DNA from 2 places in the Paenibacillus sp. LBL genome. Region 2 is predicted to be linked to the other one. Evidence: a T-box and tRNA genes for the amino acid it is inferred to sense, from the RefSeq annotation. Region 2 holds a T-box; the other holds one or more tRNA genes.
The links. The T-box of region 2 lies ahead of trpS (tryptophan--tRNA ligase). A T-box ahead of a tRNA ligase gene usually reads a tRNA of that ligase, here a tRNA-Trp.
Positions count from the first base shown of each region.

Region 1 (10,156 bases), on a different contig from region 2:
AAGTACCCCATTATGGGGTACTTTTTTTATTTAACCATGCTTGAGTGATTACTTACTGAACGCATTGCTGATGGCTTAGGTTTTACCTCTTTGTTTTCCGATCCGTCTACAGGTTGTTGGAGTGTCGGCTTGACAGAAGGAATCGCATAGGAAGTATTGCTAACGTTGGTAGAGCGGCTTAGTGGCTGTGTGTCACCCTCCTCGTACCTAGCCCATAGTATCTGTTTAATTAACCCCCCAAAGCTACTATGCTCTAATAGAGCAGCCCTGAGAAGGGACAGTTGATGAGGGTCCTTTTTATTAAACGCTACTGTCTGATTGATGTAACTGCTTTTACTACTCTCAATTAATGATTGGATATATGCGTCCACATTCCCTTCAGTTATAACGCCGAAATCAGTTTTTTTATTAGCCAAGATCGAATCCCACCTCGGAAGCCCAAGTATACATACCATTTACCTGAATTTCCTGCGCGTTTTCAACAACTGTCGAGTTAGGGAAGTGGGTCATTATAGCAGATACGATTTCAGCGTCCATTGCACCGCCACCAATCAAGTTAACATGATCTTCAGTTTTCCAACCTCTTTGAGACAATTTACCTTTGATTGCATGGGCATACTGTCTTGGGTCCTCGATTTCATGCTTTTGAAGGCCCAATTGAATCGTGCCAGACTCGCTATCGATGCTATAAAATTCTTCTGTTTCAGGGTTGTAATATGTAGTAGCAAAATTAACAGTTCGAGAACCTAAATCAAGCCATCTGACTTTACCTGCTGGTTCGTTCACCCAAAATGCGTTAAAAGCTTCGGCAGCCACAGCAGTCTCTACAATTGTAAAAGTTTTACGCTCTCCGTTAATTGTCAGGTTGTGCTTTCCATTAAGTAACTTCTTTATCTCTGAGATTTCTTTATCATCGTTATGATCATCAATTGGGACACTCGTGATAACATAGTTCTCTTCATAACCATACTGATGACATGCTATTAATACGGAAAGAACAAAGTATTCATCAGTTTTGGTATTCACATATCCTTCGAGTGGGATTGCGTTGGTCTCTCTGATCGGCAAATGACCTGCGTAATAATGCTCATCATTTTTGTCATGCCAAACAATAGAGAAATCTTTATCTGTCATGAAGTCTTGTCCAATCTTCATTTTAAAGCCGTAGCATTTGTCGCTGTGGAACGTAAAGTTGCCATTCGCTGTTTTAACCTTGGAAAACTTACCCCCGTTATCTATTGCAACAATTCCTCGTGTCGCTGCGTTCGCTTTCCTAGAAAGCTGTTTTTGTAACGTCATTTACTAATTCCTCCCATGGTATAAGTTAACACTTGTTGAAACTAGTATAACACACATTACTAAGGTTAGGAAGGGGCCTAAGTAAAATATTCCTTACCTTCCTAATATATTACTTACTCAACCCGGGTATGAGTAAGTAATATATTCCTAACCTTAGTAATAATCAACTTACATAGTTCCTAACCTTAGTAATATATTACTTAGTGTCGAAAACTAGAAATATATTACAGAGACTAATGATATGAAAAATAGTATAATGATATATGGAGGTGGACAGATTTTGGGTTCCGTTCAAATTGATATTTACAAATCTGAAAGAGAGTTCAGTGATCTGAATTTATCAGACCAAAACATAATCAAATACCTAATCACTTATAGAGATAAGGTTGATATATATTACGGCGCTGAAAAGGATGTTCACTATAACAATGCAGGGAACGTCAAACGTTTAAACCAAGAGCTAGTCCATTTATATGCTGCGTTAGATGAATTAATTGAGTTATGTAAATTCAATGGCAGTCAAAGACAGCTGATCCATTTGGTTAGCATTGGCTATACTTTCAAAGATATTGAAGAAGTACATGGTGAATTGAAGGCACAGAGTATTGAAAGGAAATTTAATACTATCTGTAAGAAAATCGCTGAGATGAATATGGATGTGTGGAAAGTGTGGGTCCATAAAAATCGTTTGGGTACAAGTACTAAAGTGTGTAGCTGTTGCGGAAGAGAGTTGCCGCAGCTTTGGAGTTTCTTTGGAACAGATGCAAGAAATGCTGACGGATTCAAGGCGATTTGCAAGAAATGTGACAGTTACACGAAAAAACAGCTAAAAACATAGGTTTATATTTACTTACTAAGTGAGGGATTCTTTAAGTGAAAATTATTTTGCCTGATGGCGAAAAAAAGAATCTTGACGAAGCTTTAGATTACGAAAACCGTATTAAAGTGGTAGAAGAGATTTTGTTGAAGTGGAATGATCATTACCGAGAGACATGGGAAATGAACAAGACAAAAGTTGCCCTAGAAGTCTTGTCAAATTACATCTGTATGGTCAAGGAATTAGACGATAAGCATAAAGAGGATAAATACGTCATGTCTAATACTAAAATGAAGAAACTTAGACGTGGTGATAGTAAAAACACACCGTTCTCAAGCTTATCAAAAGAGGATCAAAGATTACTTGGCACATTAAACTCAGATGAAGAAGACGATTGGTAGGAAAGATAATGAAGATGAAATTTGAAAAGCTACAGGAAATTGTAAGACTATATCCTAACGCTGTTAAACAATGGTGCATTGTTGATATTGAGAATTACTTTGTATTCGAAGGAGAGAAGTATTGCATCGATGAGCGGTTAGAATCATATAAGGTATCTAATACGCCAAGCGATACAGACGACTGGACCAACGAATCAGAAATGGATTCCATTCTGTGTGTAAAAGAAGGGGAAACGCTAAGGTTCTTTGACCAAAACGTTGAACCAATCTTATCAGAATTCATCTACTAATGCAATATAAAATAGAATCACGGAATGAAAGGGAGATTTGAAATGAATAAAGCTGATTTGGTTAATGAAATTGCACAAAGATACGAGATGACTAAAAAAGACGCCACGGAAGCAGTCAACGTTGTTTTCGATACTATCTATGATGCACTGGTGAATGGCGAGGACGTAAAAGTGAATGGGTTCGGAACGTTTGAAATCCGTAAACGCGCAGCCCGTAACGGACGTAATCCCCAAACAGGCGAAGAAATGTTGATTCCTGCGAGTAATACAGTCGGTTTGAAACCTGCCAAGGCGCTCAAAGAAGACATCAACTAATAGTAAGGGGACTCCCGATGAACCAATCCTATGTAGTAGATACGAATGTCTTACTTGATGATGTTGATAGGCTCATCGACTTCAACATTGTGATCTCAGCTCATGTAATTCGTGAGCTTGAGAACCACAAGAAAAAGGGTGGGGAGCTTGCTTATAAAGCAAGGAAGGCAACTCGATATATTAATCGTTATCGTGATTCTTTGGTATTTGATCTGAATGATTACGAAGGTTTTATCGGCAAGGACTTCGATGTAGGTTATGTAGACAATAAACTTATTGATTGTTGCATGCAGAATGGTTACGGATTAATCACAAAGGATCTACTGCTTAAGTTTAAAGCTGAAGGGTTCAAGATACCTGTCATTGATTTTGACACTGAAGACACGGTTGATGACTCTTATACAGGGACGAGAGACTTGTACCTTGATATGAATTCAGTTGAAGACCAGCAAATTCTTTCTGATCTTTTCACCAAATCAGATAACTTTCTAGGCCTTAGAAAGAACGAATATTTGATTGTCTGGGATAAGAATTCACCTACTCTAGATGAACATGGCAATATCACAGGATACAAAATGATTGATAAATGTCATTTCAAATGGGACGGAGAAGCACTAGCTAAAGTCAAATGGAAGAAAATATCTAGTAAATTCATGGGTGAAATTAAGCCTTTGAATCAGAAGCAAGAGTTGCTGTTCGATATGTTGCAGGATAAGGATACTATGGTGAAAGCTTGCTTCGGGAAGTTTGGCACCGGCAAGGATTTCTGTATGTTATCACATGCGATTCACATGATAGAAACACAGAAATTTGAAAAGCTTGTCTTTGTTCGAAACGTTGTCGAGCTTGAGGATTCTGGTGAAATTGGTTTTCTTCCAGGCGATAACTTTGATAAGTTGATACCGTATGCAATGCCTATTGCGGATCATCTTGGCGGCATCGAAGGGCTAAGAATGTTCGTTGAAAAGGGCTTGATTGAATTACAACATCTTGGAACAATTCGTGGTCGGGACATTAAGAATTCGATTATATATGTAACTGAAGTTCAAAACAATACCCGAAACCATATTAAATTGCTTCTAGGCCGTGTCGGTGAAGGATCGCAGCTATGGCTAAACGGTGACTTAAAGCAAATTGATAAGGAATCATTTATCCATAAGAATGGTGTCAAAGCGTTATCTGTGTTAGGCGGCAATCCACTTTATGGGCAAGTTGTTCTAGATAAGACTGAAAGAAGTAAGACTGCTGAGTTAGCAGAGTTGATTTAATTCCAAGGCTCACGCTTAGTGCGTGGGCTTTTTGATATGGGTTTAGTGTAGTGGTAACACGGCAAGTTCCAACCTTGCAATCTAGGGTTCGATTCCTTAAACCTGTGCCATAAAGGGTTGTAGTTCAATGGTAGAACGGCGCACTGTTAATGCGTATGTTCCAGGTTCGAATCCTGGCTTCCCTGCCATGTAAGGTGTAGCTGATCGGCAGTCAATAGAGTTCAAGACTCTCACCTTGCAGGATTGATTTAGAGTTCGTGTTGGCTAACTGATTCAAGGTCAGTGGATCTACGATGATATAGAACTGATGGTGGTAACATCAGTGGCATAGCGATAGGGGATGTTGGTCAAGACGGCTTAAGACACTGCCCTTTCACGGCAGTAACACGGGTTCGAATCCCGTACATCCTATTTTGAAATACTGTTTAGGACTTCCTGACACGCACATTGGTTCGTCTCGGGAGAAAAGATTACATGAGTTAACGAGAAAAAGGGGAATCGATATAATGGCGAAGAGAGTACATTCCATTTCATTAAAAGGTAGATTTGAGGATGGCATGGTAACAGAAGAAACCAAGCATTCTGATGAAGTATATGATTTGTTTGCATTAATCAATGAATTTGAAGGCAAGGAAATATCAGTCACAATTCAAGAAGTTAATCCAATTCCAGCGGTAGGTTAAGACAATGCGTTCATATAAAAACTCTAATGGCGAAGTCATTACTGTTGATGATGTGCATTTGGAGACTGCTGTTTTATTAAAAATGGAACTGCAAAATGCAACACCTTCTCGAAAATGCAATTGGAGAACTCACCAGGCCATGATGACAATTGAAGGGTTCGATGATTCTGACATTAATGAATCGTATCGGTGCATGATTAAGGACCATCAAAAAGAAATGGGACTTTTGAGTAGTGCCACGAAGCATGCTGATCTGGTTGCAACGAATAAGCTGGAATCTATTAAACAAGCTGTTGGCGAAATATACATTGAAAAGCGTTCAAATCAACAAGTTTTAACGCAGCTGAACCGCATTAAACGTGACCTTGCAACGAGAGTGCTAGCGGTTGAGGAGCTTAAAGATGTATATGCGAACAATCTTGATATTAATGTTCCACATTTGACTTATAACCCACCATTTATGAAGAGTGAAAGCAAAGGCGTTCTAATGGTGACGGATTGGCATATTGGGGTAGTAGTGGACGACTGCTTAGGAAATTATTATAACCTTGAGATTGCTGAGAAAAGGTTAAACTTACTGAAGCAAGAAACTATCTATTACTGCAAAATGTTCGGAGTTACGGATCTGAATGTGGTGGGGCTTGGGGATTGGTGTGAACAGATGTATATGCGTCCAAATCAATCACAAGATTGCGAATTCGGGTTTTCAATGCAAATAGTTAAAGCTCAGAAGTTGATAATCGATCTACTTGTTTCCTTAAGTGAATATGTAAATGTCACATATAAAGGCATTGCTGGTAATCACGACAGAATGGCAGGAGATAAGGCTGTTAGTCATGCAGGTGATAATGTGAATGTGATTATCAATGATGGCATTAAAAATGTCGTACAGGCAATCAATTCAGAACGGCTGCAATTTATTGAAACTAGCATTCATGATTCTTCTATTGTATTGGACTTGAATGGGAAGAAAATCAAGTTTGTTCACGGTGATCGTGACAATGGAGATAAGAAGCGCCGGTTACTTGGTCACATTTCTATGGATGAAGTAATCTATGATGCGTTTGTTCATGGTCATCTCCATAACTATTATGTGCAAGAAGACGATCATGGCAGATTGATAGTTGGTGTACCTTGCTTAATGGGACGCAACAACTACAGCAAGGATATGTTGTGCGCGACAAACGCAGGACAAGCTATGATTGTTGTTCGCGGTGATGGTACGATTGTTCCGATAAAGATTGACTTGCAAGCTGCCTAATAAGAAGGGGTGTACTCGAAATGATGTTCAATTTTAACGACAAAGAGAAAGATGATTATTGCCCTCATTGCAGTCAACCTGAAGAAGAGATCGATGGGGCTTACGTAGAAACAGAGTTAGATGACCCTAAAGATATTGTAGATCGGTACTATAATCATTTCACTGAATCCGTTACTAATGAAGAAGAACTATATGAAGCCATTATATCTCTATTTAATGAATCATATTTATACGCTTGGAAGAAGAGTCTCTTAACTGACATCGAAAGCAAGATTGAAGCTTTGAGCATTGTTGACAAGCAGAATGAGCGATAAAGAGCTATTTAACTGCATCCATTAATTAAATGGGTGTAGAAAAAATAGCTCTTTATCTATTGAGGGGTTATTGTATGGCGATAAAGAAAAAGTTACCTGGTAAAAAGATTTGCATGAAGTGCGGAAGAGAACGAGTATTAGTTAATTTCTACGCAAGTACTAGTACTATGTTTAGCGATCAGCTTGTTCCAGTTTGCAAGGATTGCCTTAAAGAAATGGTTAATCCAAAAGATTTAAACACCGTGAAGATGGTTTTGAGACAGATTGATAAACCGTATAGGGTGGATGTCTGGAATAAAGCTGTAGAATCTCCAAAGGATACATTTGGAGAGTATATGAGAATGATTTCATCGCTACCACAGTATAAAGGAATGACGTATGAGGATTCCGTAGAAGGAGTATATGAAGTAGACATTCCTGATGAAGAACAAGAGGAAGAGTATGATTTTGTAAATGAGTTTAAAATCACTCCTGATATCGTGTTCAAATGGGGTACTGGTTATAAACCAAAAGAGTATATGCGGCTCGAAGATTTGTACGTTCGAATGATTGAATCTCATGATATCTCAGCACCACAGCACAAAGAGCTATTGAAAATAATGTGCGTGTTGAACTTAAAGATGGAGATTTGTTTAGAGAAAGACGATATAAATGGATTTGCGAAACTTCACGATCAGTATCAAAAGTTGTTACAGTCTTCAGGATTCCGTCCTATCGATAGAAAGAGTGGAGATGAAGCAACAGGTTTAAAGACCTTTTCGCAAATTTTCGAAGAAGTTGAGCGAGACGGTTTTATAGAACCATGGGAAATCGAAGAAGATCAAGACATTATAGATCGAACGATTATGTATTTGCTTAACTATCAAAAGAAGCTCCTTCATCAAGAATTATTGAGTCAACCACCGTCTGACACACCCAAAGTAGGTGAAGAATGACGTGGCATCCCATAAGAATTATAAAAGTGAAACAAGCAAAGAGCAAAACGACCTAAGCAAAAAGAAAACCTCAATGCGATCCTTCTCTGAGACTAAGAAGGATTGGAGGAAGTATTGCTCGTATTGGCGCAAGTATCCTGATAGGTTCTTAGATTTCGTTGCAGGCGAAAATCCTAAGATAAAATTATACTTTTACCAAAGATTGATGCTTAGAGTCTTGTTTAGATATCAAATTGTTTATTTCTGTATGACACGGGGTTCAGCTAAATCCTTCATACAGATACTAGCCTTGTATTTGAAATGTATCATGTTCCCTAACTCATATTACTTTATCGCAGCTCCAACAAAGATGCAGGCGGCAAAGATATCCCAAGAGAACATTGAAAACATTTGGAACTTCTTCCCGTTACTGAGGGCAGAGGTAAAAAAGGAATTCTTCCATAACGACTATACGAAGCTAATTTTCATGAATGGTTCACGCCTTGACGTTGTGCAGGTTGCAGAATCGTCTCGGGGTGGTCGCCGTCACGGTGGTAGTGTCGAAGAGATAGTCGATAACACGATGAAGAAAGATACGCTGCAAACGGTCGTTATCCCGATGATGGCGAACAGCCGCTTAGCAACGTGCGGTGGTGTAGACCCCAATGAGATTCACAAGTTTACTTATTATGTAACAACGGCAGGTACAAGACAGTCTTTCGCATATGAAAAGTTAATGGAAGTTACTGCACTCATGGCCCAAGGCAAGAGTGCTTTTTCTTTAGGTGCCGGTTTTGAACTGGCGTGTATGCATGGTCAATTGGATGAAGCGTTCATTAATGACCTTCGGGAGCAGCCAACCACGAACCTAGCAGGTTTCGGTCGGGAGTACATGTCTGAATGGTCAGGTACATCTGAAAACTCCCTTGTTACCATGGAAGACTTACAAGCAAGTCGAGTTTTGACTAAAGCTGAAGAGAAGCATTCAGGTGAGAAAGATGTTTCTTATGTCTTATCTTATGACGTGGCCCGTGCAGAAGGGGCAGCGAACGCTAACTCTGCTCTGGTGGTTATCAAGTTAATTCCTCGTGGTGACGGGACTTACCAAAAGCATGTCGTTAACTGTTACTCGTTTGAGGGAACACACTTCTTGGAACAAACCTTGTTCCTTAAACGAAAGGCTAATGACTTTAAAGCCCGAATGGTTGTAATTGATAGTAACGGTCTGGGTAGTGGTTTGATCGACCAACTGGTACTTGAGATTGACGACAATCCTAGCTGGTCAGTAGTGAATGATGATCGTTATTTGCGGTACAAGCTAGAGAATTCGGTACCGCTGATCTATGCTTTGAAATCGCAGTCTAAAGAAATGAAGGCAAGTGACATTCATAACATTTTCATGCAGACGATCAGCAATCAGAAGGTAAAGCTGTTGCACACTGAGTCACAAGCAAGAACTTCTAGAGAAAGAAAGAAGAATATTGACCAGTTAGCAAAAGAGTTAATGCCCTACACTATGACAGATTTGATGTGCGAAGAGATATTGAACCTTGAGTACAAACAGTCAGGAAATCAGACTCAGGTTAAACAGATAAGCAATCGTATCAATAAGGATAAGTTTTCGGCGCTTGAGTATGGTCTTTGGTATGTCCATACGTTAGAGAAATCCAATCAAGTAAGACGTAATGAGAATGTTGATATATCGAAATTCTTCCAGGTGAAGAAACCAATTTATAAGATGAGGTAGGTGGTGATTAGGTGAGTAATGATTTTGAGCAGCGTATTAACGCTATGACTTTTGCTTCTCTTGGCAAGATGATCGTAACTGATCTGAAAAAGGGACGAGAGAGTACAATACTGAAAAAGTATAAAAAAGAGCAGGTTGTTAGCTTTCTTGAAAGTCCAGACAAGAATCAGAAGCAACTGCGCGAAATCAGTAACATTATTTACAACAAAAGCCCACACTATCAAAGGCTTATAAACTACTTCGCTAATATGCCGGTGTTTAGATATATCGTTGAGCCTGTTGGTTTGGAAGTAAATAAAGTTAATAAAAAGACTTTTATTAATCAGTACAAAAGAGTCAACGAAATGCTTGAATTGATGAATATTAGGCATGAATTCGGGAAGATACTGAACACTGCATTTAAGGAAGACGTGTTCTATGGTTATGAACACTCTACCAAAGACAGCTACTTCATTCAGCGATTGAATCCTGACTATTGCCGAATTTCTTCAATTGAAGATGGCGTATACAACTTTGCATGGGACTTTTCTTATTTTAATACTTATCCTGATAAGCTGAAGAATTTCCCGAAGGAATTCGAGGTTAAGTATAACCAATATAAGAACAACAAGGATGCTCAGTGGATTGAACTTAATCCAGAAAATACAATCTGTATCAAAATTAATAGTGATATTGAATATCCAGTCCTGCCATTCGCAGGGCTTTTTGATGCGATTTTTGAGATCGAGGAGTTCAAGGCACTTCGCAAAACGAAAGAGGAAATGGGTAACTATAAAATCCTAGTTCAAGAATTGCCAATGAGAAAAGACAGTTTGCAAAACAACGACTTCTTAATTGACTTCACACA
Region 1 covers NZ_JARXYU010000015.1:114,821-124,976, forward strand. Annotated here, with positions in the region: gene M2277_RS24725 (hypothetical protein) at 27-416, opposite strand; gene M2277_RS24730 (ParM/StbA family protein) at 409-1,299, opposite strand; gene M2277_RS24735 (hypothetical protein) at 1,580-2,137, shown strand; gene M2277_RS24740 (hypothetical protein) at 2,173-2,517, shown strand; gene M2277_RS24745 (hypothetical protein) at 2,532-2,807, shown strand; gene M2277_RS24750 (HU family DNA-binding protein) at 2,850-3,122, shown strand; gene M2277_RS24755 (PhoH family protein) at 3,140-4,390, shown strand; tRNA gene M2277_RS24760 (tRNA-Trp) at 4,427-4,500, shown strand; tRNA gene M2277_RS24765 (tRNA-Asn) at 4,504-4,578, shown strand; tRNA gene M2277_RS24770 (tRNA-Glu) at 4,728-4,801, shown strand; gene M2277_RS24775 (YonK family protein) at 4,897-5,073, shown strand; gene M2277_RS24780 (metallophosphoesterase family protein) at 5,078-6,334, shown strand; gene M2277_RS24785 (hypothetical protein) at 6,355-6,648, shown strand; gene M2277_RS24790 (hypothetical protein) at 6,723-7,583, shown strand; gene M2277_RS24795 (DNA-packaging protein) at 7,585-9,309, shown strand; gene M2277_RS24800 (hypothetical protein) at 9,321-10,156, shown strand, end outside.
Region 1: it encodes a tRNA-Trp, which carries the amino acid that the T-box ahead of trpS (tryptophan--tRNA ligase) is inferred to sense. The anticodon was not compared.

Region 2 (10,156 bases):
CGGGGGCATTCGGGGAAGTAGCAGGGTATCTTTTTAGATTCACAACCAATAGTTTCGGTTGGTTCTATTTGCTCTCGATATTCATCATCATCGTCTTTCTGATTTGGGTTGCGGCAAGCAAATATGGCACGATTCGTTTAGGCGGAGACAAGGAAAAGCCGGATTATCCGTTCTTTACCTGGATCGGCATGCTGTTCTCCGCCGGTTTCGGGGTGGGGCTGGTATTCTGGGGTGTTGCCGAACCGATGAGCCATTTCTTTAATACACCCTTTGCAGGCGTGGAAGCAGAGGGCGTTGAGGCCGCGCGTGTGGCTATGGGCTATTCCTTTTTTCATTGGGGAATCAGTCAGTGGTCCGTCTTCGCCTTGGTTGGTCTTGTCATCGCTTTTCTCCAATTTCGCAAGCAGAAGGACGGGCTGGTCTCTACGGCACTTGAACCTGTCACCGGCACCAAACGGGGCGTGAAGAATACGATTGATATTCTGGCTGTTATCGCTACAGTCATGGGGATAGCTACCTCTATTGGACTGGGCGTGCTGCAAATGAGCGGCGGCTTAAACTCCATTATGGGAATAAACAATGGGGTCGGTCTGCAATTGATCGTGCTGGGGATTATTTTTGTAGCGTATATGATCTCTTCGACTACGGGACTGGACAAGGGCATTAAGTATTTAAGCAATCTGAACCTTGCGATGGCACTTGTCCTTTTATTGTTTGTATTTATTACCGGACCCTCTGTATTCATACTTGAAACGTTTACGCTGGCAATCGGGGATTATGTTTCGAATTTTGTGTCGTACAGCCTGAGGCTCCAACCTTATGCGGAAGGGACATGGGTACGGGAATGGACGATTTTTTACTGGGCGTGGGCCATTGCCTGGTCGCCATATGTGGGAGCCTTCGTAGCCAGAGTTTCCAAGGGAAGAACCGTTCGGGAATTCATTGTGGGTGTGATGGTCGTGCCGCCCGTCATTGCCTGTCTCTGGATTGCTGTCTTCGGCGGGACGGCAATTTGGTTTGATCTGCACGAGAATACAGGGATTGCGGCGGCCGTCAATGCGGATGTCACCTCCGCTTTATTCCAGCTGTTTAACCAGTTGCCCTTCTCGTCTGTGATGAATGTGCTCGCGATTATCTTGATTCTGACCTTTCTGGTGACTTCGGCGGATTCAGCGACCTATATCTTATCCAGCATGACGACTTACGGCAGCCTGAACCCTCCTCAAATTGCAAAAATCGTGTGGGGCACACTCATGGCAGCAATCGCCGGCGTGCTGCTCTACGCCGGTGGATTGGAAGCCTTGCAGACGGCTTCACTGATCGCAGCACTGCCATTCACCGTGCTGCTGCTGCTTCTCATTATTGCGATCGTGAAGCTGCTGCGCCGTGAACCGCTTCCGATTCGGAAGGCCGATCTCAAACGGTTCCGTCATCTGGAGGAGGCTGCGAACAAGGGTAAGAAGTGAGAGGAAAACGTCGTAAGAAGCGGGAACAGATACTTTACGGTTTACCATAAGGGGCACTCATGCAGTGTTCCCTTTTTATTTTGTTGCTGAAGATATAGGCTCTGCATGGACCACAACGGTCGTACTGCAAAAAAAGCCTTTATTACACCCGGGGGGAGCGTAATAAAGGCTTTGGGAAAACCAGCAGGAAAACCTGTTATTTTTTCTTGAGCAGCAAATATACAAAATACGGCGCACCGATGATGGCAACCATGATCCCGGCGGCGATGCCGTCAGGATCTACGATATTGCGCCCGATCGTGTCTGCAAGCAGCAGCAGCCAGCCGCCAATCAATACAGCAATCGGAATGTAGAGCTGATTCCGCGGACCTACGAGCGCTTTGGCGATATGCGGGCCCATGAGTCCAATGAACGTAATGCCGCCCGTCACAGACACGGCAGATGCTGCAAGAGCTACAGCTGCCAGAAGCAGCACAATGCGTTCCTTCTCGATGGACACGCCCACCCCGATGCCTACGGGGTCGCTTAATCCCAGCAAGTTCATTCGCTGCGCTTTGTACAGCGTGAAGGGAACCAGGATAATCAGCCATGGCAGAAGCGCAGCAATGAAGGGCCAATCGGTACCCCATATACCACCCGCTAACCATTTGGCTATAAAATCGACCTTGGTTCGTTCAGCGGATGAAGTGAGTACAATCATGACACCTGAAAGCGCCATGGAGAACCCGACGCCGGTAAGCACCAGTTTAACGGGCTGCAGGCCTTGGCCTTTTCGGAATGAGAACAGGTAGATACACACCGCGGTCAGCACGGCACCGATAAATGCGGCAAGCGGCAGCATGTATATAAAGGAACCCGCCTCAATCGGGAAGAACAAGAAGAATACGGCTACCCCTACCCCGGCGCCGGAGTTAATTCCGATAATGCCGGGATCAGCGAGGTCGTTGCGGGTAATGTTCTGCAGAATAGCACCGGAGAGCGCAAGTGCCATTCCTGCCAGCAGCGTGATGATCATGCGCGGCAGACGAACATCAAAGATAATGAACTTTTCTTTGAAGCTGCCCTGGCCGAACAGGGTCGGCAGAATCCGGTCATAGCTGACGGACGAATAACCCAGACCAAGCCCGATCAGGATGGTCAGCAGTGTCAGCACGAACAGGGCAATAAATGTTATGCGCTGCTTTCTTACTAAGGATGGATGAATCATGTTAGTCCACGCCCTCCTTTATGCACAATGAACAGGAAGAAGGGCAATCCCATAATGGCAATCAGGGCAGCAACCGGCGTCTCATAAGGAGCATGCAGCGTCCGGCCGACCGTGTCAGCAAACAGCATGAAGATGGCTCCAACCGTTGCCGACATCGGAATCACGTGGCGGTAATCGGTTCCAACGATACCGCGGACGATATGAGGAATCATGAGGCCGAGGAAGGCCAGATTCCCTACCAATGCTACGGACGTTCCTGCCAAGAGGACAATCACCACAAACAGAATGAGTTTGATGGCTGCGATATTTTGCCCCAAGCCGACAGCGACTTCTTCGCTCAAGCTGAGGATGGTCAGCTGTCTGGATAATACGATGGCGATGACAATGCCTATTAGAATAAACGGAAATATCGTCTGAAGCTGACCCCATGACGTGCCGATTACGCCGCCAGCCGTCCACATGGATATGTCTTTGGATATTTTAAAATAAATACCGATGCCTTCTGCGATGGCGTACAAAAATGCCGAGACAGCTGAACCGGCCAACACCATCTGCAGGGGAGAGAAGCCGCCTCTTCGCATGGCTCCGATTCCGAAGACCATGACAGCCCCAACCGCCGATCCAATGAAGCAGGCCACCATAATGCCGAAATAATTGGCGGTAGGAATGAAGGCCAGCGTAAAAGCCAGAGCCGCATTGGCTCCGCTGGTAAGGCCTAACAGACCGGGGTCAGCCAGCGGATTGCGCGTGATTCCCTGCATGATGGCGCCGGAGACCGCAAGCGAGGCTCCCACCAGAATGGCAGCAACCTCACGGGGCAGGCGAATTTCCCGAAGGATGGATAATTTCTCGCCTTGCATTGAGGTGGTAAGGGCAAACCACACATCCTTGATGGTGGTTTCAGCCGCACCGAACACCATCGCAATGACAAACATGCCAATGAATACGATGATGCCTGCGATCAATTTAAGAGAAAAAGGAATAGACCGTTTTGTTGGCATGAGAATCATCTTTTCATTTTAAAGTTTGAATAACTCGTAGTTAGTCTGGCTCAGGGCAGATTCATATGTTAGTTGCCCAGAAAATGTTCAATAAAGAAATCCAGTTGGTAGTCGAGCGTAGTAGCATCGTTAAAATAGAACCGTGTCGCATCAGCTTCGAATACGTGGCCATTCTTCACAGCCGGTATTTGTTTGTATGTTTCGGTTTCCTGGAAAGAGCTATCCGCCCCAGGGGTTTTACTGAAGATCACGTAGTCGCCGGCAAACTCCGGCAGTACTTCGGCGGACAGCGCATAGTAGCCGTCTTTCAATGCCATTTCTTTTACCTTTTCAGGCATTTTCAGTTTCATTTCCCCGTAGAGAATTTCGGTACCGCGGCCCCAGTTATCGCCGAATACATAAATTTGCTTTTCAAAATTCTCGATGACGGATACCGTGGCATCCTCACCGATTTTGGCACGGATATCCTCACCGGCTTTTTGGGCGCGTTGTTTGAAATCGTCGATCCAGGCTTGCGCCTCTTTCTCCTTGTTAACCAGCTTTCCGATCTCCAGATGCTGGGTCAGATAATCCACTTTGTTGTAGGTATAGGTAACGGTTGGCGCAATCTCCTTGAGTTTGTCGACGTTCTTGATATTGGAGAGACCGATGATCAGGTCGGGATCAAGCTCAATGATTTTCTCCAGACTTTCGTCGCTGACTTCCATAGCATCCTTGATTTTATCCGCAAATGCCGGATTGTTTTTAGACCAGGAATCAACCCCGACAAGATTGACGTTCAGCGCAATCAGGTTGCCTGTGAACGCGGATAACACAATGACACGCTGCGGATTGGCCGGCACCTCGATGGGTCCGTTCTCGGACTCATATGTAATGGTTCCCGCTGCAGTTTCCGTTTGCTCCGCTTTAGGTGTTTCGGTAGTTCCTGCATTGCTGCTGCTTGTCTCTGCCGGCTTGCTGTTGCAAGCGCTAAGAATGAACAGCAGTGCGATAAACGGGATGAGTAGCTTCTTCATAGTTGTCGTTTTGCTCCGTTTTGAGTACATTCTCTTTTTCCCCTTTTAATAGATTGTATGTGATGCATATAGGTTTCGCGGTGCGGGGATCGCGGCCGATCTCTGCATCGATATGGAATACTTTCTTTAATACATCGTGGGAGATAACCTCTTCCGGATCTCCGGCTTGAATGATGTCTCCGTCTTTCATCGCAATGATGTAATCAGCGAATCTTGCAGCCTGGTTGAGATCATGCAGAACCATGACAATGGTACGCTGCTGCTCGATATTCAGCTTCTCCAGAAGCTCCAGGATTTCAAGCTGATGCGCCATATCCAGATAAGTGGTCGGCTCGTCGAGGAAAATCATCTCGGTCTCCTGCGCAAGTGCCATCGCAATCCATACCCGCTGGCGCTGCCCACCGGATAGAGCATCCACCGAGCGATATTTATATTCCTGGGTTCCCGTAACCTCCAGAGCCCAGTCAATGACTTCCATATCCTGCTTGGACAAGCGGCCAAAACCGCGCTGATGTGGATAGCGGCCATAAGATACCAGCTCGCCAACGGTCAGTCCACCTGGCCCTTCGGGTGTCTGAGGCAGAATCGCGAGTTTCTTCGCCAGCAGCTTTGTATTCATTTTGGCGATTTCTTCTCCATCGAGAATGGCAGCTCCGGCTTGATAGGGAATAATGCGGGTAACGGCTTTCAAAAGAGTAGACTTGCCGCAGCCGTTAGGACCAATAATAGTTGTGATTCTTTTATCAGGAATATCTACATTAAGACGATTCAATATCAGATTCTCGCCGTAGCCGACGCTTATTCGATCTGTACTTAGGCGAATCATCATGTCACCTCCAGAATAGTTAGCAATCAAACGATAATGATTCTCAATTTCATCCATAAATATAATGTGGAGGCGCGCCGTTGTCAATAAATATCTTAATGGAAATTTCAAATAATATTCATGTTTCTTCATAATAATAACAACATGTAGGTTATGGTCTTATGGAATGACTGTATATAGGCGAAATTGTGACAAAATGAATTTTTAATAAATGTTTGATTGTAAAACAGAGGAAGTCAACGTATACTAATTGATAATGATAATCATTTACGTTACAAGGTGATCACAACAGCCTTTTAATCTATAGACCGGGAGTGAAATGCATGAGTGGGAATGAGATATTTGATGTAACCGTTATTGGTGGAGGACCAGCAGGATTATATTCTGCTTTTTATAGTGGACTGCGTGGAATGAAGACCAAGATTATAGAATATCAACCCATGCTAGGCGGGAAGGTTCACGTCTATCCGGAGAAAATGATATGGGATGTCGGCGGGCTGACGCCGACTCCGGGCGCGAAGCTGATCGAACAGATGGTTCAGCAAGGCTTGACGTTTAATCCCGAAGTGCTGCTAAACGAGAAAGTGGAATCGATTGTCCGTAACAAGGAAGGGCTATTCGAATTACATACCGCGCATTCCGGCGTGCATCTGTCCCGAACGGTTATCGTGGCGGTCGGCGGAGGTATCCTGAATCCGCAGAAGCTGAAGATTGAAGGAGCAGAGCGGTTTGAAGTGTCGAACCTGAATTACACGGTGAAGTCCCTGCAGCATTTCAAGGGCAAGACCGTCATCGTGTCGGGCGGAGGAAATTCGGCGGTGGATTGGGCAAACGAGTTGGAGCCTGTGGCGGAGAAGGTGTTCCTGGCCTATCGCAAGGGCGAATTGTCGGGTCATGAAGCCCAGGTGGAGCAGCTGATGAACAGTACGGCGACCTGTCATCTCAATACATCAATCACGAAGCTTATTGCTTCCGATAATCATGAGGTGATCGAGCGGGTGGAACTGACCAATAACGAGACGGGGGAAGTTTCGTATCTGGCCGTGGACGAAGTCATCATTAACCATGGCTACGAACGGGATATGTCGCTCTTGGAGAACAGCAAGCTCGATATTGAACGGAAAGACGACTACTATATTGCGGGCAACGCAAGCTGTAAATCCTCCGTACCCGGACTGTATGCCGCAGGTGACATCCTGCATTTTGACGGGAAGCTGCACTTGATTGCGGGTGCTTTCCAGGATGCAGCGAATGCGGTGAACAGCGCGAAGCAATTCATTGAACCGGACGCCACAAGTTACGCCATGGTTTCTTCGCATAATGATGTATTTAAGGAACGAAATCGCGAACTAGTGAAGCAATTGATCAATTAGAACGAAGGCATGCCGCTTTATTATAGAAGAGAAGCGAGGGAATCCGAGCTTCTTTTTTTGCGTTCCCCTATTGTTCTGGATAATCCCTGAAGTAATCAACGGGCCGTAGCTGATCAGCTGCGCCATCAGAGTCAGGGCGCCCCTTTGATCTGATTCCCTAAGGAAACCGTCAACAAATGGACGCCCTGCGGTTCTTTCAAAACGTGACAAAACCCATCGCTTTCTTGGCAGCAAGGAGTGTTCCGCTGGCAGTTTGGGCAGCCCGCTGGGCCCCATCTATCAAGATGCGGTCAAGCTCGGAAGAATCCACGATTTGATGGAACTTCTCTTGAATCGGAAGCAGCTTCTCAATGACCACCTCGGCCAATTCCTTCTTGAAGGTGCCATACCCCTGGCCATCATATCGCTTCTCGATGATGGAGATATCTTCCTCGGAGAATACGGAATAGATCTCGATCAGATTGCTGACAGCAGGCTTCTGCTCCCAATCGTGACGAACCTCGCCTTCGGAGTCGGTAACGGCTTTGGAGAACTTCCTGCGGATATCCTCCGGCGAATCCATCATGTGGACGCAGCTGTTCTTGTTGGGATTGCTCTTGCTCATCTTCTTCGATGGATCATCCAATCCCATGACCCGGGAGCCAATATCCTGAATGATCGGCTCAGGGATTATAAACGTGCTGCCAAACCGGTTATTAAAGCGCTCTGCCACATCACGGGTCAGCTCCAGATGCTGTTTCTGGTCGTCGCCGACAGGCACATGCGTTGCTTGATAGAGCAGCACATCGGCAGCCATCAGAACCGGGTACGTAAACAGTGCAGAGCTCACCGTATCTTTGCCGTCCGATTTCTCCTTGAATTGGGTCATTCGCTTTAACTCCCCGAAATGCGCTTGCGTCTCCAGCAACCATCCAAGCTCCGCATGCGCAGGAACCTGCGATTGCAGAAAGATTGTCGCTTTGCGCGGATCAATGCCCGACGCGATGTAGAGAGCGGCAATGTCCCGCGTACGCTGGTGCAGCTTCCTGGGGTCCTGATACACCGTAACCGCATGGAAGTCCGGGACAAAGACATAGGCTTCGTAATCATGCTGCAGATTCACATACTGGCGAAGTGCGCCCCCGTATCCGCCAATATTCAAATCTCCGCTGGGTTTGATACCTGACAATAATCGTTTCATTCACACACCTCCTGATCATTTGGAACAACACAAAAAACACCTCATCCCCTATGGGACGAAGTGTAACTCCGCGGTACCACCCGAATTCGACTGAAGTGTCGCACTTAAGCATGACAGAGGACTTGACTGCTCACTGGTTTCTGTCATCTCTCCCAAGGTAACGGGGGAGCACCGTCAAGGCCTACTGCTCTAGTGTTTCCAGAGGTTCGGGTTGAAGCGAGAAGATCCATTCACATATTCCAGGGTACCGGGCCTCGCACCAACCGCCGGTTCGCTTTAACCTTGGGAATAAGCTACTATTCCTTCTCATAGCCGTGTGGTATGTTGTTCATGAATTTCATCCATCCTGTTCAGCATGAGTGCAGGCAGGATGGATATGATGAGAATCATTACACAGTTGTTATGTGAATGTCAATCAGGAAGGTAACCTTTTTCATATAAAGTGGCACTTCTTTATAGAGACATGATGAAGGGAGGTACGGAAGAAAGTGTTCCAGTGGATCGAGGATGCCAAGAGGGGTAGTGCGGAAGCCCATGAAAAATTGGTCAAACATTATACAGGCATGGCGTTAGCTGTGGCTTACGACAAATTACAGGATCCCTACTTAGCGGAAGATGCGATGCAGGAGGCGTTCACCGAGGCTTTTGGCAATCTCCATAAGCTGCAGGACCCCCGGCGATTTCCCGGATGGTTCAAGGTGATCGTGGAGCGTCAATGCTACAGATACCTGCGCAGAAAACAGTTTCGGACACTGCCGCTCCATGAGCTTGAGCAGCCCATCATTAATCAGCAAAGCTTGGAGTCGATTGTGGAGAGGAGAGAAATGATCGGTCAGTTGCATGGGACGATAGAGGAATTGCCATCGAACATGCGAATTGCGGTCGAGCTATATTATTTTCAGGGCTACAGCCTTCAGGAAATTTCTGAATATTTGGATGTGTCCTTGTCTGCCTTGAAGAAGAGGCTGTTTGATGCACGGCGGAAGCTGAAGAACACGCTTCATGTTGCCGACTTTGTATCGGTGTTCTCTGATCTATATGAGGGAGGTAAACGCATGCTGCATATCGTAAACGGAGATTCGGTTGGAGATAAGCTGAAGCAAGGAAAAGTCCAGGGGGATATTCTGGTTTGGAGGGAGCTGTACTCGTTCGGTCCGGTATTCCCGCAAATGGATGAGCCCGATAACCGAAAGGCAAGGGCGCAGTATTTGGAACAAACGCTTGGAATCCCGCAGAAGGAATATCTGGACACTTGTGAGTTGCAGGAGCAGAAGCTGCAGGATTTTGGAAAATATGATGAAGTTGTCCTTTGGTTTGAGCATGACCTGTTTGACCAGACGATGCTGTCTTATTTGTTGAATTGGTTTAAGGACCGGCCGCTGGGGAATACGAAGCTTAGCCTGCTGTGCATAGGCGCGTATCCCGGTATTGAGCTGTTCCGTGGGTTGGGGCAGCTTAGCTCAGCGACGCTGGAGACTTTGGCGGGTACATGGCACACAATTGGAGATGAGGAGCTAACGCTGGGAAGTAAGGTATGGGAAGCCTACACTTCGGATCAGCCGCAGAAACATCAGCGCATCTTGCAGGATGATTATACGGCGCTGCCGTTTGTCAGAGATGCATTTGAAGCTCACCTGTCACGTCTGCCTTCCGTGAGCAGCGGGCTCGGGATCATCGAGCAGGCCACGTTAGAGGCTGTGGCGGGTGGAATCAACACACCTTATGAGTTATTTCGGAAGGTAGGTGACCAGCTTCATGTACTCGGAATTGGTGATCTGGAGTTCTGGTATTATTTATCCGCGATGACGGAGGGACCGCATGCATTGCTGGACATTAATGGCGCAGCATCGTTTCCAAAATTCAAGGCGAAGGCTCCCGATTTCCGAGATTGCATGCTTCAGGTGACGAGTCTGGGAAGGGATGTATTGGCTGCGAAATCGGACTACGCCCATACAAACATCGTCGATAAGTGGATTGGCGGCCTGCATCTGCAGGGGAAAGCTCCGCTGTGGCGCTGGGACGTGCAGCAAAGAACGATAGTGCTAGCGGGCGAATCAGAATGACATCAGACTAAGGGGACGATCCTG
Region 2 covers NZ_JARXYU010000011.1:180,594-190,749, forward strand. Annotated here, with positions in the region: gene M2277_RS21670 (BCCT family transporter) at 1-1,466, shown strand, start outside; gene M2277_RS21675 (FecCD family ABC transporter permease) at 1,663-2,673, opposite strand; gene M2277_RS21680 (FecCD family ABC transporter permease) at 2,670-3,674, opposite strand; gene M2277_RS21685 (iron-hydroxamate ABC transporter substrate-binding protein) at 3,743-4,690, opposite strand; gene M2277_RS21690 (ABC transporter ATP-binding protein) at 4,644-5,516, opposite strand; gene M2277_RS21695 (NAD(P)/FAD-dependent oxidoreductase) at 5,840-6,889, shown strand; gene trpS (tryptophan--tRNA ligase) at 7,086-8,069, opposite strand; T-box leader at 8,118-8,388, opposite strand; gene M2277_RS21705 (sigma-70 family RNA polymerase sigma factor) at 8,558-10,132, shown strand.